Linked DNA regions of Desulfofalx alkaliphila DSM 12257. The protein of the gene in region 2 binds, or shares a complex with, the protein of the main gene of each other region. Links are inferred from orthologs where the notes say so. Each region holds a gene or a part of one and is shown on either strand. Other genes may lie near its edges.

Region 1 (7,593 bases), on a different replicon or contig from region 2:
CCGGCGGCCACAACGGCATGAAATCTATTATTGCCCACTTGGGCACCAATAACTTTCCCCGCATTCGTATTGGCATCGGTCGTCCCGCCGTGGATGCCGTCAATTATGTGCTGGGCAAATTCTCTACCGAAGAATGGGACCAAATGGAAAAAACACTTGCCTTGGCGGCGGAGGCGGCAGAGGCCTTGGTGATGCATGGTATTAATACCGCCATGAACAAATATAATGGTTAATATATAAGCTCTCTGTTGCCAATTATTGACCGTCAGCAAGAGGGTAATATATAATGGGAGTGCCTGTTATGACTCAAGATAATGTTACAAAAGGAGTGAGAGGGCTTTAGCAGTTGCTAAAGTCCTTTTTGTGATGGAAAACATGGAGGCTATGAAGAAGACTGCACTGACCGGCTTGTTAAAACCCCTGGAAAGGCTGCCGGAATTTAACACTTTAATAAAGTCTATCAAGGCCGAAGCCAGCCAGCAAATGGTCTTTGGGCTCAGTGGCACCCAGCAGGCCCTGGTCATGGCCGGTGTAATTGCCCTAAAAAAAGGGCCCATGCTGGTAATTACCCCCACGGAAACGGAAGCAAACACCTTGGTCGATGATTTAAAAGCCCTTTTACCCGGGCGCCGGGTGGTTACCTACCCGGTATGGCAGCCCATGCCCGTTGAGGTGCTGTCGCGCAGTGTGGATGTTATTTCCCAACGGCTAGAGGTATTGGAATTGCTGGCAAAGGATCATAATCCGGTGGTGGTGGCCCCGGTGGAATCCGTTATGCGCAGGCTGGTGCCCCTAGAGACCTATAAAAAACAGCGCCAACTGCTAAAACCGGGCGATCAGGTGGATCTGCAGCGGCTGCAAAGGTTTTTAGCGGCCATTGGCTATGAGCGGGCAGAGATGGTGGAAGGCCTGGGGCAATTTTCTGTCCGGGGCGGCATCCTTGACATCTATCCCATGACCGGAAGGGAACCGGTGCGCATTGAGCTGTGGGGAGACGAAATAGACTCCATTCGCACCTTTGATGCGGTTTCCCAAAGATCGGTGGAGAACTTATTTGAAATAGAAATAACCCCCGCCAAGGAAACGGTGCTCACTGAAAAAAGCTGGTCTGAGGGGCGGGAGCGAATACGGTCAGACTACCAAAGCCAACAAAAGAGGCTGTTTAGAAGTGCCACGGTGGATGCCCAACACCAATTGGCCGCCCAGGTGGAATCTTGGTTAAGTCGGATGGAGCAGCCGGTTTACTTTGAAGGCATTGAACAATTACTGCCCTACCTTTACCCCCGCGTGGCAAATATATTGGACTATTTGCCGGCGGGGGCCTGTGTGCTGGTGGATGACCCCATCCGCACCAAAGAGGTGGCAGAAACAATACAAAAAGAGCGGGCGGAAATCCATGGTGAACTCTTGAGTAAGGGTAAGGTTTTGCCTGCCCAACACGGGGTTTATTTGGAATGGCGTCAGCTTTTAGAGCGGATGGAAAAGAGAAACTGCCTGCACTTCTCCTTCTTGCCCCGCAGTGCCCATCATCTGAAAATAAGCAATATAATAAATTTTACCGCCAAGGCCATGCACCCCTTCTTAGGCAACACCGATGTTCTCAGTGAAGAAATAAAACACTGGCGGAGAAAAAATAATTCGGTGGTGCTGCAGGTAAGCAGTGACCAGCGGGCGAAAAACTTACTGGAGACCCTAAAGGAAAACCGGATAGATGCTGTTTACCTGGATCCTTTAACCGACCAGGTGGTGCCGGGCAATGTAATTATTACAAAGGGACAACTTTCCGCCGGCTTTGAACTGCCCGGCGCCCGCCTGGTGTTAATTACAGAAAAGGAGATTTACGGCCAGCGCAAGAGACCTAAATACAGGCAGCAAAGGACCGATAACAGGTTTGCCCCCTTTGAAGATCTAAAGGTTAACGATTATGTTGTCCATGTTAACCACGGCATTGGCAGGTATTTGGGGGTTACCACCTTAGACATCGGCGGCATACAGAGGGACTATTTAATTGTTAAATTTGCCGGTGATGATAAGGTGTATGTGCCCACGGATCAGGTGGGGCTCTTGCAGCGCTACCTCGGCAATGAAGGGGTAACGCCTAAACTTTCAAAATTAGGCGGCAGTGAATGGAACAGGGCCAAGGGCAAGGTGCGCCAAGCGGTAAGGGAAATGGCCGAAGACCTTTTGCGCTTATATGCTAAAAGACAGGCTTCAAAGGGTTATGCCTTTGGGGAAGATACCGTGTGGCAAAAGGAATTTGAAATGTCCTTTCCCTATGAAGAGACCCCTGATCAGCTAAAGGCCATTCAAGAGGTCAAAAAAGACATGGAAGCCCCCAGACCCATGGATAGGCTGCTGTGCGGCGATGTTGGTTACGGTAAAACAGAAGTGGCCCTGCGGGCGGCCTTCAAGGCGGTAAACGAAGACAAGCAAGTGGCGGTGCTGGTACCCACCACCATCTTGGCCCAACAGCACTACAACACCTTCCGGGAAAGATTTGCCCCCTACCCAATAAATATTGAGGTGCTGTCGAGGTTTAGAACCCCTAAGGAACAGCGTCAGGTGTTGGCCGGCCTAAAGGATGGTACGGTGGATATAGTTATTGGCACACACCGCTTGGTGCAGGCCGATGTTAAATTTAAAGATTTGGGCCTCTTGGTGGTGGATGAGGAACAGCGCTTTGGGGTTGCCCACAAGGAAAAACTGAAGCAACTGCGGGAGACGGTGGATGTGCTGACCTTGACGGCCACCCCAATTCCCCGCACCCTCCATATGTCGCTGGTGAAGGTGCGGGATACCAGCCTGCTGGAAACTCCCCCGGAGGAGCGGTTTCCGGTGCAGACCTATGTGCTGGAGGAAGACCCCATTATGATCAGGGAGGCCATTAAGAGGGAAATCAACCGGGGGGGACAGGTCTATTTTGTTCATAACCGGGTTGCTGAACTGGATACCGTGCACAAGTGGCTTAGGGAATTGGTGCCGGAGGCCCGTTTTGTGGTGGCCCACGGTCAGATGAAAGAGGACCAATTGGAGCGGGTAATGCTGGACTTTATGGAGGGCCGGTATGATGTGCTGATATGCACCACCATTATTGAAACGGGCTTGGACATTTCCAATGTAAATACTCTAATAGTAAAGGATGCAGACAAGTTTGGCCTGGCTCAATTATACCAACTGAGGGGCCGGGTGGGCCGCACTAACCGCCTGGCTTACGCCTACCTAACCTTTAGAAGGGAAAAGGTGCTTACCGAGGTGGCAGAAAAGAGACTGTCAGCCATTAGGGAATTTACTGATCTTGGCTCCGGTTATAAAATTGCCATGCGGGACCTGGAAATCAGGGGTGCCGGAAATATTTTAGGTGTAGAGCAGCATGGCCATATTGCCGAGGTGGGTTTTGACTTATACTGCCGCATGCTGGAGGAGGCGGTACAGGAAGCCAAGGGTGAGGTAATAGAAAAACCCCTTGCAACGGCAGTTGAGCTGCCGGTGGATGCTTATATACCTGAAGACTATATTAAAGAAGCCGGCCAAAAGGTAGAAATTTACCGCCGCCTTGCTGAAATAAAAAGTCTGGAAGAGCTGGCGGAATTGGAAGATGAGCTGATGGATCGGTACGGGGAATTGCCGGAGCCTGTGCAGCGCCTATTGATGGTTTGCCGGTTGAGAGTTATGGCCGCCAAACTTAGGATTAAATCCATCACCTACCAAAGGGCTGTTTATCGATTTGCCTTTGGTCCGGAACCGCCCCTGGATGCAGGGAAGCTGGTAAAATTAGGGGAGCTTTATCGCAACAGGCTTAAATTTAATAACCTGGGCGATGAATTTGAAATCCAATTGAAGTCCAGGGACCTAAAACAGGTTGATGTGGGTTCCCTAAAAATGTTAATGGACTTTATTAAGCAAATAGCTTAATGTGTAAATTGTAGTTTCTTGGGTTTAGGCGGTTATTTTAGAATGAAGGGAGTATTGGCATGAAAATTTTTAATGCAAGGCGCTTATTTATTATCTGCATGGCGGTATTACTGCTTATTACAGTGGGATGTGGCCAAAAGCAGCGGGTGGCGGCCACCGTTAACGGTGAAGAGATCAGTATGGAACTGTTTGACAAAAGGCTGGCCCTGGTTAAAGAAAATCTTGAGCAGCAGGGGTTGAGCTTTGAAAGCGATGAGGGGAAAGAATACGAGGCAACCCTTAGGGAGCAGGTGCTCAATGAATTAATTGATGCGGCCTTGATACGCCAGCAGGCAGAGGCACAAGGGGTGCTGCCCACTGAGGACGAAATAAATAAGGAGATTGAAGCAATTAAAGCCTCTTACCCTTCCGAAAAAGAGTATAAGAAAGCTTTGAACATGTTTTATAAGGACGAGGGGGAGCTTTATCAAGATATCTTAACGGCCCTGGCAATGGAAAACTTATACCAAAAAATAACAGAGGATGTAAAAGAGATTAGTGAAGAGCAAGTCAGGGAATACTACCAGCAAAATAAAGCTCAATTCACCACACCGGAACAGCTGGAAGTGAGGCATATTCTTTTCTATGTAAACGAAGATGAAAACCCAGCCATTCCTGTGCAGCGCAGTGAAGAGGAAGCCAAGGCTTTGGCCGTTGAGGTAATTGAAGAGTTAAATCAAGGCAGGGAATTTGCACAGCTGGCACAAGAAAAATCTGAAGATACCGGAACCAAAGAGGAAGGGGGTATCTACGTATTTTCACCGCAGGCCGGAATGACAGATCCTGATTTTGCCAGGGCAGCGGCAAACCTCTCCAAGGGTGAATATACAAAGGAACCGGTGCGAAGCCAATTTGGCTATCATGTTATTAAGCTGGATAAGGTTGTACCGGCTAAAGAGGCTCCCTTTGAAGAGGTAAGGGCACTGATTGAAACAAATTTGTTTGAACAGAGCAAGCAGGAATTTTTTGTTGAATTCATGGATGATGTAAGGGACAAGGCAGAGATAAATAAAGAAGCTTTGGTATAAAGTGACATTTCGGCAAAAAGATAGACAAACCCCTAAAAGCCGAAAATTATTTATCAACATTGGTAAAATATGAATAAATGCAAACCTCCGGTTATATACTAACACAGAAAGTTATTTCGCGTGAATCATGCAGAAAAAAGGAGGGAAGGGAAATACATGAAGGCAACGGGAATAGTTCGTCGTATAGATGATTTGGGAAGGGTTGTAATACCAAAGGAAATCCGTAGAACGTTGCGTATCAGAGAGGGCGACCCATTAGAAATTTTTGTGGACAGGGAAGGCGAAGTGATCCTAAAGAAATATTCTCCCATTGGCGAGCTGGGCGATTTTGCTAAAGAGTATGCTGATTCTTTGCACGAGGCCTTGGGGCATATAGCCTGTATAGCGGATAGAGATACCATTATAGCAGTGTCCGGTGCACCAAAGAAAGAGCTGCTAAACAAACCTGTGGGTCCGGCGGTGGAAAAGGTAATGGAAGACCGGAAAGCCATTATAGTAAATGACCCTGCGGAGGATCCCCACTGTAAAGAGGGTGCCATAATTGATGACGGTGAGTGTAAATACTCCTGTGTGGTAATTGCACCCATCATCTCCGAGGGCGATCCCATTGGCGCGGTGATTCTTGCCTCCAAGGAGAGCGATGTCAAAATGGATGAAATGGAATTAAAATTAGCGGAAACAGCGGCAGGTTTTTTAGCCAAACAAATGGAACAATAGGAAAGGAGGCCATGGGCCTCCTTTAAATATTTAAGGTATCAAATGTATTAAATTATCGGTGGTGGGCTAATGAGCGGTAACAAAATAACTATTGCCGGGCTGGGGCCGGGAAGCAAAGACTTTTTAACCCTGGGGGTCATTAAAGCTTTGCAAGAATCCCCGCGGATATTGCTGCGCACCAAGGTGCATCCGGTGGTGCCTTATTTGCAGAGCCAGGGGATTGTATTTGAATCCTTTGATAAATACTATGAAGAGGCCGCAAACTTTCAGGAGCTCTACAGGCAGATTGCCCATAGGGTGCTGCTGGAAGCCCGGAAGGGTAAAGTCTTATACGCGGTGCCGGGGCACCCGCTGGTTGCCGAGGATACGGTGCAGTTAATAATGGCCGGAGCCAAGGAGCAGGGTATTGAGGTGGAAATTTTACCCGGTGCCAGTTTTTTAGATGCCATTTTTAATGCCATCCCCTATGACCCCAATAGGGGTTTGCAGGTGTTGGATGGGTTGGCGCTGGGGGAAAAAAGGCCCGACGTGACGGTGGCCGCAGTCATTACACAGGTATATTCCCCCCTGGTGGCCGCCGAAGTGAAGCTGACCTTGATGGACTACTACCCGGACGATCATCCCGTGGTGCTTATTCGGGGGGCGGGAATTCCCGGTGAAGAAAGGCTGGCACCAATGCCCTTGTATCAAGTGGACAGGCATCAGTGGGTGGATCACCTAACCAGCCTTTTTGTACCGGCCCTGGCCAAGCCGGCAGGTAAAAATAAGGATGGGTGTGTATATCCTTTAGATCCTTTGGTAAATGTAATGGCAACACTGAGATCCGACGGCGGTTGCCCCTGGGACAAGGAGCAGACCCATCAGAGTTTAAAACCGTACCTGGTGGAAGAGACCTACGAGGTGATGGAGGCCCTGGACACAGCTGATGCGCATAAAATATGTGAGGAGTTGGGAGACTTACTTTTACAAATTGTTTTCCATGCGCAAATAGCCAGGGAAAAAGAGCAGTTTAACATTAATGATGTGGTAGAAGCAATAACGGAAAAAATGATTCGCCGCCATCCCCATGTCTTTAGCGACCTTAGCTTGCGGACCAGTGATGAGGTTTTGGTAAATTGGGATAAGATTAAAGAGGAGGAGCGGCAGGGCGAGGGGGCAAAGTCCTTATTGGACAATATACCAAAGGGCTTGCCTGCCCTGGCAAGGGCCGCCAAACTGCAAACCAGGGCAGCCCGGGTGGGCTTTGATTGGCCGGATTATACCGGTGCCCTGGAGAAGGTTAACGAAGAAATTCTTGAGCTTTGTAAGGCAATTGAAGACAAGAAAAAGGAAGAAATTGCCTCTGAACTGGGAGACTTGCTGTTTGCAGTGGTTAACCTGGGCAGGCTGCTGGATGTAGATGCTGAAGGGGCCCTTAACGGCACAAACGGAAAGTTTGTGCGCCGGTTTCAGTACATAGAAGAAAAGGCCCGGCAAGGGGGGAAAGACCTAAAAAACATGACCCTGGAGGAGATGGATTACTGGTGGAACAGTGCCAAGGGTTTGGAAGGCAAAAAAGATGGGAAAAATAATTAATAAATTGCAGGAAATGTTTGTTAAGCGGAAGGAAATAAGCGTGTTTTATCGAAGTGTTCATGGAATTTATGGAAATTCATGATGAATTCTGGAGGAGGTATTTTTAGTGAACAAGGCAGAGTTGATTTCTAGCGTTGCAGAGAAAACGGAACTGACAAAAAAGGACGCCGAAAGGGCAGTTACTGCAGTGCTGGAAAGTGTTACAGAGGCGTTGGCGTCGGGCGACAAGGTACAACTGATTGGCTTTGGCACCTTTGAAATCAGGGAGCGTGCAGCGCGCAAGGGCCGCAACCCACAAACCGGTGAAGAAATAACCATTGCC
Region 2 (6,894 bases):
GCCCTTCTTTGGCGCACTGGCACTGATTGCTGTCATTTGTTACGGTGCGGCGGCAATTGTAACCGGCGGACCGGTGAGGAGGTTATTGGGATGAAGCAAGTTTTAAACATTGCCTACTATGAGGTGCGCCATATACTAAAGGACCATATTTTACTGCTGCTGGTTGCTGCGGTACCCTTGTTTTATGCCGCCTTGTTTGGCGCGGCCTTTATCTCAGGGGTGCTAAAGGATATTCCCACCGGCGTGGTGGACTTAGACAATTCCACCGTCAGCCGGGAAATAGTCACCGCCTACAAAAACAGCCCCTATTTTAAAGTCCTTGACCAAATACAGACCTATCCCCAATTGGAAGAAGCCATGAGACAGGGCACTGTGCGGTCGGGAATAGTGATACCCGAGGGTTTCAGCAGCGATCTTGCCCACCGCCGCAGCAATGAAGTTTTAATTGTATACGACGGTTCAAACTTAATTTGGGGCTACAACGTAAGAAAAAACGCCTTGGATGTGATAACCGATTTTAACGCCGGGCACAGCGCCGCCTACCTGGCCGGGATGGGTATGGCCGAACATGAAATTGCAAATACCTTAGACAGCATTTCGCTAAATTACGAGGTGTGGTATAACCCCACCTACAGCTATGTTAATTTCTTGTTTATGGGTATCTTAATTATGATTATTCACCAGGTGGGTTTGCTCACCAGCAGCCTAACGGTAACCCGGGAAAAGGAAAAAAACAGCTGGATACAGTTTTTAAGTTCACCCATAGCCCGGTGGAAAATCTTTGCGGGCAAGTGTTTACCCTACTTTGTTGCCAACACCGTCAATTACTGCCTGCTCCTGTGGATAGCCGCCAACATCATGCAGGCTAAGGTTGCCGGCTCCCTGGCCCTTGTATTTCTATTGGGCCTCTTGTTTAACCTCTTTATTGTGTCCGCCGGATTTTTTATTTCCTTGCACGCCCCCAATTCACTGCAGGTTACCAGATACCTGCTGCCAATGGCCTTCCCCATCTTTATGATTTCAGGCTTCACCTGGCCTAAAACCCATATCCCGGCGGCAATTAACGGCCTGGCCAAACTGCTGCCCTTCACCTGGATGGCCGAAGGCTTTAGAATGGTAACCCTTAAAGAGCTGGGCCTGGCCCATGTACTGCCCAACCTTTTGGCCCTATCGGCCATGGCAGCCTTAACACTCTTTTTTGCACTGACCTTTGACAAAAAAAGAAAGCCGCCGAAAACCGGCGACCTTTCAGTAAACTGCCAAAGCTCAGTACCCACAAAGGGTAACTGTCTCTAGCGGCGGACAATCCTGTCCGCCCTGCTTTTTTCCAAGACCGGTTTTAAAAACTGACCGGTGTAGGAATGTTCTATCCGGGCCACCTCTTCCGGGCTGCCGGCGGCTATAACTTGGCCGCCCTTGTCTCCCCCTTCGGGACCCAAATCAATGATATAATCCGCTGTTTTAATAACATCCAGGTTGTGCTCAATTACCACCACTGTGCTGCCGTTGTCCACCAGGCGGTGCAGCACCTGCAGCAGGCGGTGAATGTCGGCGGCATGCAAGCCGGTGGTGGGTTCGTCCAAAATGTACATGGTCCTGCCATTGCCCCGGCGGGACAACTCGGTGGCCAGTTTTACCCTTTGGGCTTCTCCGCCGGAAAGTTCAGTGGCCGGCTGACCCAAGCGAATGTATCCCAGCCCCACGTCTTGCAGGGTCTGTAACTTCCGGTGAATGCGGGGGATGTTCTTAAAAAACTCCACCGCCGTATCCACCGTCATATTCAACACATCCGAAATATTCTTCCCCTTATATTTAACCTCCAGGGTTTCCCGGTTATAGCGGTGGCCCTTACACACTTCACAGGGCACATATACGTCCGGCAAAAAGTGCATCTCGATCTTAATAATACCGTCACCCTGACAGGCCTCGCAGCGCCCACCCTTTACGTTAAAACTAAAGCGCCCGGGTTTGTAACCCCTCAAATTGGCCTCGGGCAGCTGGGCATACAATTCCCTAATATAGGTGAACAGGCCGGTGTAGGTGGCCGGGTTAGACCGGGGCGTTCTGCCAATGGGGGCCTGGTTAATATCAATCACCTTTTCCAGGTATTCAATGCCCAGTATATCATCATGCTTGCCGGGGCGACTTTTAGCCCGGTGCAGCTTTTGGGCCAGCCGTTTATACAGCACCTCATTTATCAGGGTGCTTTTGCCGGAACCGCTGACGCCGGTAATGCAGGTAAATACCCCCAAGGGGATGGCAACATCAATATTCTTTAAGTTGTGTTCTTTTGCCCCGATAATCCTTATTTCTTCACCCTTGGATTGGCGGCGTATCTCCGGCACCGGAACTGCCCTGCGCCCGCTGAGGTATTGCCCGGTCACCGACTGCTCATTGTTAATGATGTCCTCCGGCCTGCCCTCTGCCACCACCAAGCCGCCCCTTTCACCGGCACCGGGGCCAATGTCAATAACATGATCGGCAGCCAAAATGGTGTCCTCATCGTGTTCCACCACTATTAAGGTGTTGCCCATATCCCGCAGGCGTTCCAAGGTGCGCAGCAGTCTCATGTTGTCCCGCTGATGCAGGCCGATGCTGGGCTCATCTAAAATATACAGGACACCCATTAGGCCGGAGCCAATTTGGGTGGCCAGCCTGATGCGCTGGGCTTCGCCGCCGGACAGGGTGCTGGCCATCCGATCCAGGGTCAGATAGTCCAGGCCCACGTTTACCAAGAAACCCAAGCGCTCGTTAATTTCCTTTAGTATTTGCCTGGCAATCACTTTTTCCCGCTCGGTGAAATCAACCTCTTGAAAAAACTCCCGGATCTTAAGCACCGTCATACCGGTAACTTCAATAATATTTTTACCGCCAATAAGCACCGCCAGGGCTTCGGGCTTTAAGCGGGCCCCACCGCAGGCCGGGCAGCTTTTAACGGTAACATACTTTTCCATCTCCCGCCGGCGCCACTCCGACGCCGTTTCCTGGTACAGCCTGCCGATGTTGTTCACCACACCCTCGAAGGCTGTCCGGTATTTGCGGACTTTGCCAAACCTGTCCCGGTAGCTAAACTCTATTTCTTCCTTACCGCTGCCATAGAGAATGATGTCTAAATCTTCCTTTTTCATTTCTTCCACCGGCACATCCAAGCTAAAGCCATAGTGGTCAGCCACCGTCTCCAGATATCTGAGGCCGCTGGCACTCTTTATCCACCCTTCAATGGCTCCTTCTTTGATGGATTTGCTCTTATCGGGTATTATCAATTCGGCATCCACTTCTTCATAGGTACCGAGGCCGGTGCAAAGGGAACAGGCACCAAAGGGGCTGTTGAAGGAAAAGAGCCGGGGGGTGATTTCGCTGATGCCGATGCCGCAGTCCACACAGGCAAAATTTTCACTGAAAATCCGGGGTTCGCCGTCCACCACGTCAGCCAGCACCAGGCCTCCGCCGGTCTTTAGGGCCGTCTCCAGTGAATCGGCCAGGCGTTTTTCAACGCCCTCTCGAATTATCAGCCTGTCCACCACCACTTCAATGGTGTGTTTTTTGTTTTTTTCCAACTTTATTTCTTCGGTTAACTCCCGCAGTTGGCCGTCAATCCGCACCCGCACATAACCGCTCTTTTTAATATCCTCCAAAACTTTGAGGTGCTCACCCTTTTTACCCCGCACCACCGGGGCCAGCAGCTGTATTTTGGTTCTCTCCGGCAGTTCCATTAACCGGTCAACCATCTGCTGTACCGTTTGCTGGGTGATGGGCTTGCCGCAGTTGGGACAGTGGGGCCTGCCCACCCTGGCATACAAGAGCCTCAGGTAGTCGTAAATTTCTGTCACTGTGCCCACCGTACTGCGCGGGTTTTGACTGGTGGTTTTTTGGTCAATGGATATGGCCGGGGATAAGCCTTCAATGTAGTCCACATCGGGCTTTCTCATTTGTCCTAAAAACTGCCGGGCATAGGCCGAAAGAGATTCCACATAGCGGCGCTGCCCTTCGGCATAAATGGTGTCAAAGGCCAGGGAACTTTTACCGGAGCCGGAAAGACCGGTGATAACCACCAGTTTATCCCGCGGTATTTCCACATCAATGTTCTTCAGGTTATGAACCCGGGCGCCCTTAACCACAATTTTATCAAGCATTAAAAATTCCTCCATCAATTAGGTCTAATACAATTATAACCGGCTGGCACAGCAATAACAAGAACGTTTGTTCTAAAACCCTGCAAATTTTACAGCTTTAAACCCCGCATAAACCTATAATTCCTTGGGCACGCCCCGCAGCCTTAACCTCAGCTCAATGATGGCATCCCTCAATTGGGCTGCCTTTTCAAACTCCAGCTCCCTGGCTGCCTCTTTCATTTCTTTTTCCAGGTCGGCAATGAGCTTTTTCAGGTCTTTCTTGCTCATCTTATCCACCTTGCTGCCGGCGGTGTATTTTGCCGGCTCCTCTGCCGCCTTGGTGGCTTCGATGATTTCCCGCACAGCCTTGCGAATGGTTTGGGGCACAATATTGTGCTCTTTGTTATAGGCAATTTGCTTTTGGCGGCGCCGCTCTGTTTCGCCCAGGGCCTTTTCCATGGACTTGGTAATTTTATCGGCATACATTATTACCTTGCCCTGGGCATTTCTTGCGGCCCGGCCGATGGTCTGGATCAAAGAGCGTTCGCTGCGCAGGTAGCCTTCCTTGTCGGCATCTAAAATGGCCACCAAACTTACCTCCGGCAGGTCTAAACCTTCCCGCAGCAGGTTGATGCCCACCAGCACGTCAAACTCACCCAAACGCAAGTCCCGCAGTATTTCCATCCGCTCGATGGTATTGATGTCCGAGTGCAGGTAGCGCACCTTGATACCCATTTCCCTAAAATAGTCCGTCAAGTCCTCGGCCATTTTTTTAGTGAGCGTAGTCACCAGCACCCGCTCATCCCGCTCTATCCGCAGACGGATTTCCCCGTACAAGTCGTCAATTTGACCCCGGGTGGGACGCACAAATATTTCCGGATCCACCAGGCCGGTGGGTCGAATAATTTGCTCCACCACCGCATCGCTGTGTTCCCTTTCGTAGGGGCCCGGTGTGGCGCTTACGTAAATGCGCTGGCCCACCCGCTCCTCAAATTCGGAAAATTTTAAGGGACGGTTGTCCAAGGCCGAGGGCAGTCTAAAGCCGTGTTCTATCAGGCTCATCTTCCGGGAGCGGTCACCCTCATACATGGCCCCCACCTGGGGTATGGCCACGTGGGATTCGTCAATTACCATTAAAAAATCGTCGGGAAAGAAATCCAGCAAGGTGTAAGGGGGTTCCCCCGGTGCCCTGCCGGTGAGATGACGGCTGTAGTTTTCAATTCCGTTGCAATAGCCCACCTCGCGCATCATTTCAATGTCATAATTGGTGCGCTGCTCCAATCGCTGGGCTTCCAGCAATTTCCCCGCATCCCTCAACTCCTTGAGCCGCTCTTCCAGCTCCTCTTCAATGGTCACAATGGCCCGCTCCATCCTCTCTTGGGAGGTGGCAAAGTGACTGGCCGGGAAAACCGAAATGTGGCTGCGCCGGCCCAATATCTCCCCGGTGAGCACATCAAATTCAACCATTTTTTCTATCTCATCCCCAAACATCTCTATGCGCAGCGCCCTTTCGGTGGCCGAAGCGGGGAAAATCTCAATGACGTCCCCCCTCACCCGGAAGGTACCCCGGGTAAAGTTAAGATCGTTGCGGTCGTATTGGATGTCCACCAGTTTGCGTAAAATGGCATCCCGGTCATAGATTCCCCCGCTGCGCAGGGACAGCACCAGCTTGCTGTATTCTTCCGGGTTGCCCAAACCATAAATACAGGACACACTGGCCACCACAATAACGTCCCGCCGCTCAAAAAGGGCGCAGGTGGCAGAGTGGCGCAGTTTATCTATTTCGTCGTTAATGCTGCTGTCCTTTTCAATATAAGTATCCGTTTGCGGAATATAGGCTTCCGGCTGATAGTAGTCATAGTAGCTAACAAAGTATTCCACCGCATTGTTCGGAAAAAACTCCATAAACTCGCTGCACAATTGGGCGGCCAAGGTTTTATTGGGGGCCAGCACCAGTGTAGGCCGGTTCACCTTGGCAATGACGTTGGCCATGGTGTAGGTTTTGCCTGAGCCGGTAACCCCCAAAAGTGTTTGATGCTTTAAACCCTGCTCCAATCCATCAATCAGTTGAGCAATGGCCTTGGGCTGGTCGCCCTTGGGTGAAAAGTTAGATTTTAACTGAAAGGCCATCTTAATAATCACCTTCTTACTATAAAAGTAACACCTTATTCCCATAAATACATGAAAATTATATCATAGAGGTCAAATGCCTTGAAATCACGCAAATCTGCGGAAATCAAGGCATTTGCTTTGTTATGCTTTGTCACTGGTAATTTCTAGCTGCCACTGCCACTGCCGCTGTCGCTGCCGCCCTGCCCTTGCCCACCTTGTTCTTGCCCCGCTTGCTGTCCCCCACCGTTCTGGGGCTGGGCCTCAATGCTTTGAATTTCCCCATCTATTTGAACTTCCACCACCTTGCCGTCATTGGTGGTGATGCGCAGGGTGCTTTGCTGCTGGCCCCCCTCTTGGTTTTGGGCCTGGCCTTGGTCTTGGTTTTGCTTTTGCTTTTCGCCGTCCTTATTTTGCTTTTCACCCTGCTCCTGCCGGCCCTGCTGATCTTTCATGTCCTTCATATCCTCCATCCTATCCTGCAGTAGATAAAGATTGTCCTGATCGATCAGCCGGGGCGGTACCACCTTGGCAGGTACAGTGTAATTACCGTTATTTATCCTGGTGTCGTACTGAAAACTTTTACCCTGGGCCAGGTTAACTGCCGCCTCATAGGCCAATTGGGCCAACATATCCGGACGGTTGTCCACCTCCGCATCGTGCTCGCCGGCCA

The links.
Region 1: the proteins of uvrA (region 2) and mfd are in contact, whole or in part, in a crystal structure (PDB 4DFC), measured with the Escherichia coli proteins. The link is inferred for Desulfofalx alkaliphila DSM 12257 from one-to-one orthologs.

The regions. Positions count from the first base shown.
Region 1 is NZ_JONT01000015.1:48,716-56,308, forward strand. Bases 1-4,112 are described here. They hold mfd (transcription-repair coupling factor), read left to right. Parts: upstream 1-366; coding sequence 367-3,912; downstream 3,913-4,112. Other genes in these bases: pth (aminoacyl-tRNA hydrolase), read left to right, coding at 1-233; BR02_RS0109410 (peptidylprolyl isomerase), read left to right, coding at 3,972-4,112. Outside these bases: more of BR02_RS0109410, read left to right, coding at 4,113-4,979; spoVT (stage V sporulation protein T), read left to right, coding at 5,136-5,696; bifunctional methyltransferase/pyrophosphohydrolase YabN, read left to right, coding at 5,766-7,271; BR02_RS0109425 (HU family DNA-binding protein), read left to right, coding at 7,378-7,593. UniProt on the Escherichia coli protein: Couples transcription and DNA repair by recognizing RNA polymerase (RNAP) stalled at DNA lesions. Mediates ATP-dependent release of RNAP and its truncated transcript from the DNA, and recruitment of nucleotide excision repair machinery to the damaged site.
Region 2 is NZ_JONT01000017.1:26,383-33,276, forward strand. The notes cover bases 1,093-4,505. They hold uvrA (excinuclease ABC subunit UvrA), read right to left. Parts: upstream 4,134-4,505; coding sequence 1,293-4,133; downstream 1,093-1,292. Other genes in these bases: BR02_RS0109965 (ABC transporter permease), read left to right, coding at 1,093-1,296; uvrB (excinuclease ABC subunit UvrB), read right to left, coding at 4,248-4,505. Outside these bases: BR02_RS0109960 (ABC transporter permease), read left to right, coding at 1-94; more of BR02_RS0109965, read left to right, coding at 91-1,092; more of uvrB, read right to left, coding at 4,506-6,242; BR02_RS0109980 (sugar ABC transporter substrate-binding protein), read right to left, coding at 6,389-6,894. UniProt on the Escherichia coli protein: The UvrABC repair system catalyzes the recognition and processing of DNA lesions. UvrA is an ATPase and a DNA-binding protein. A damage recognition complex composed of 2 UvrA and 2 UvrB subunits scans DNA for abnormalities.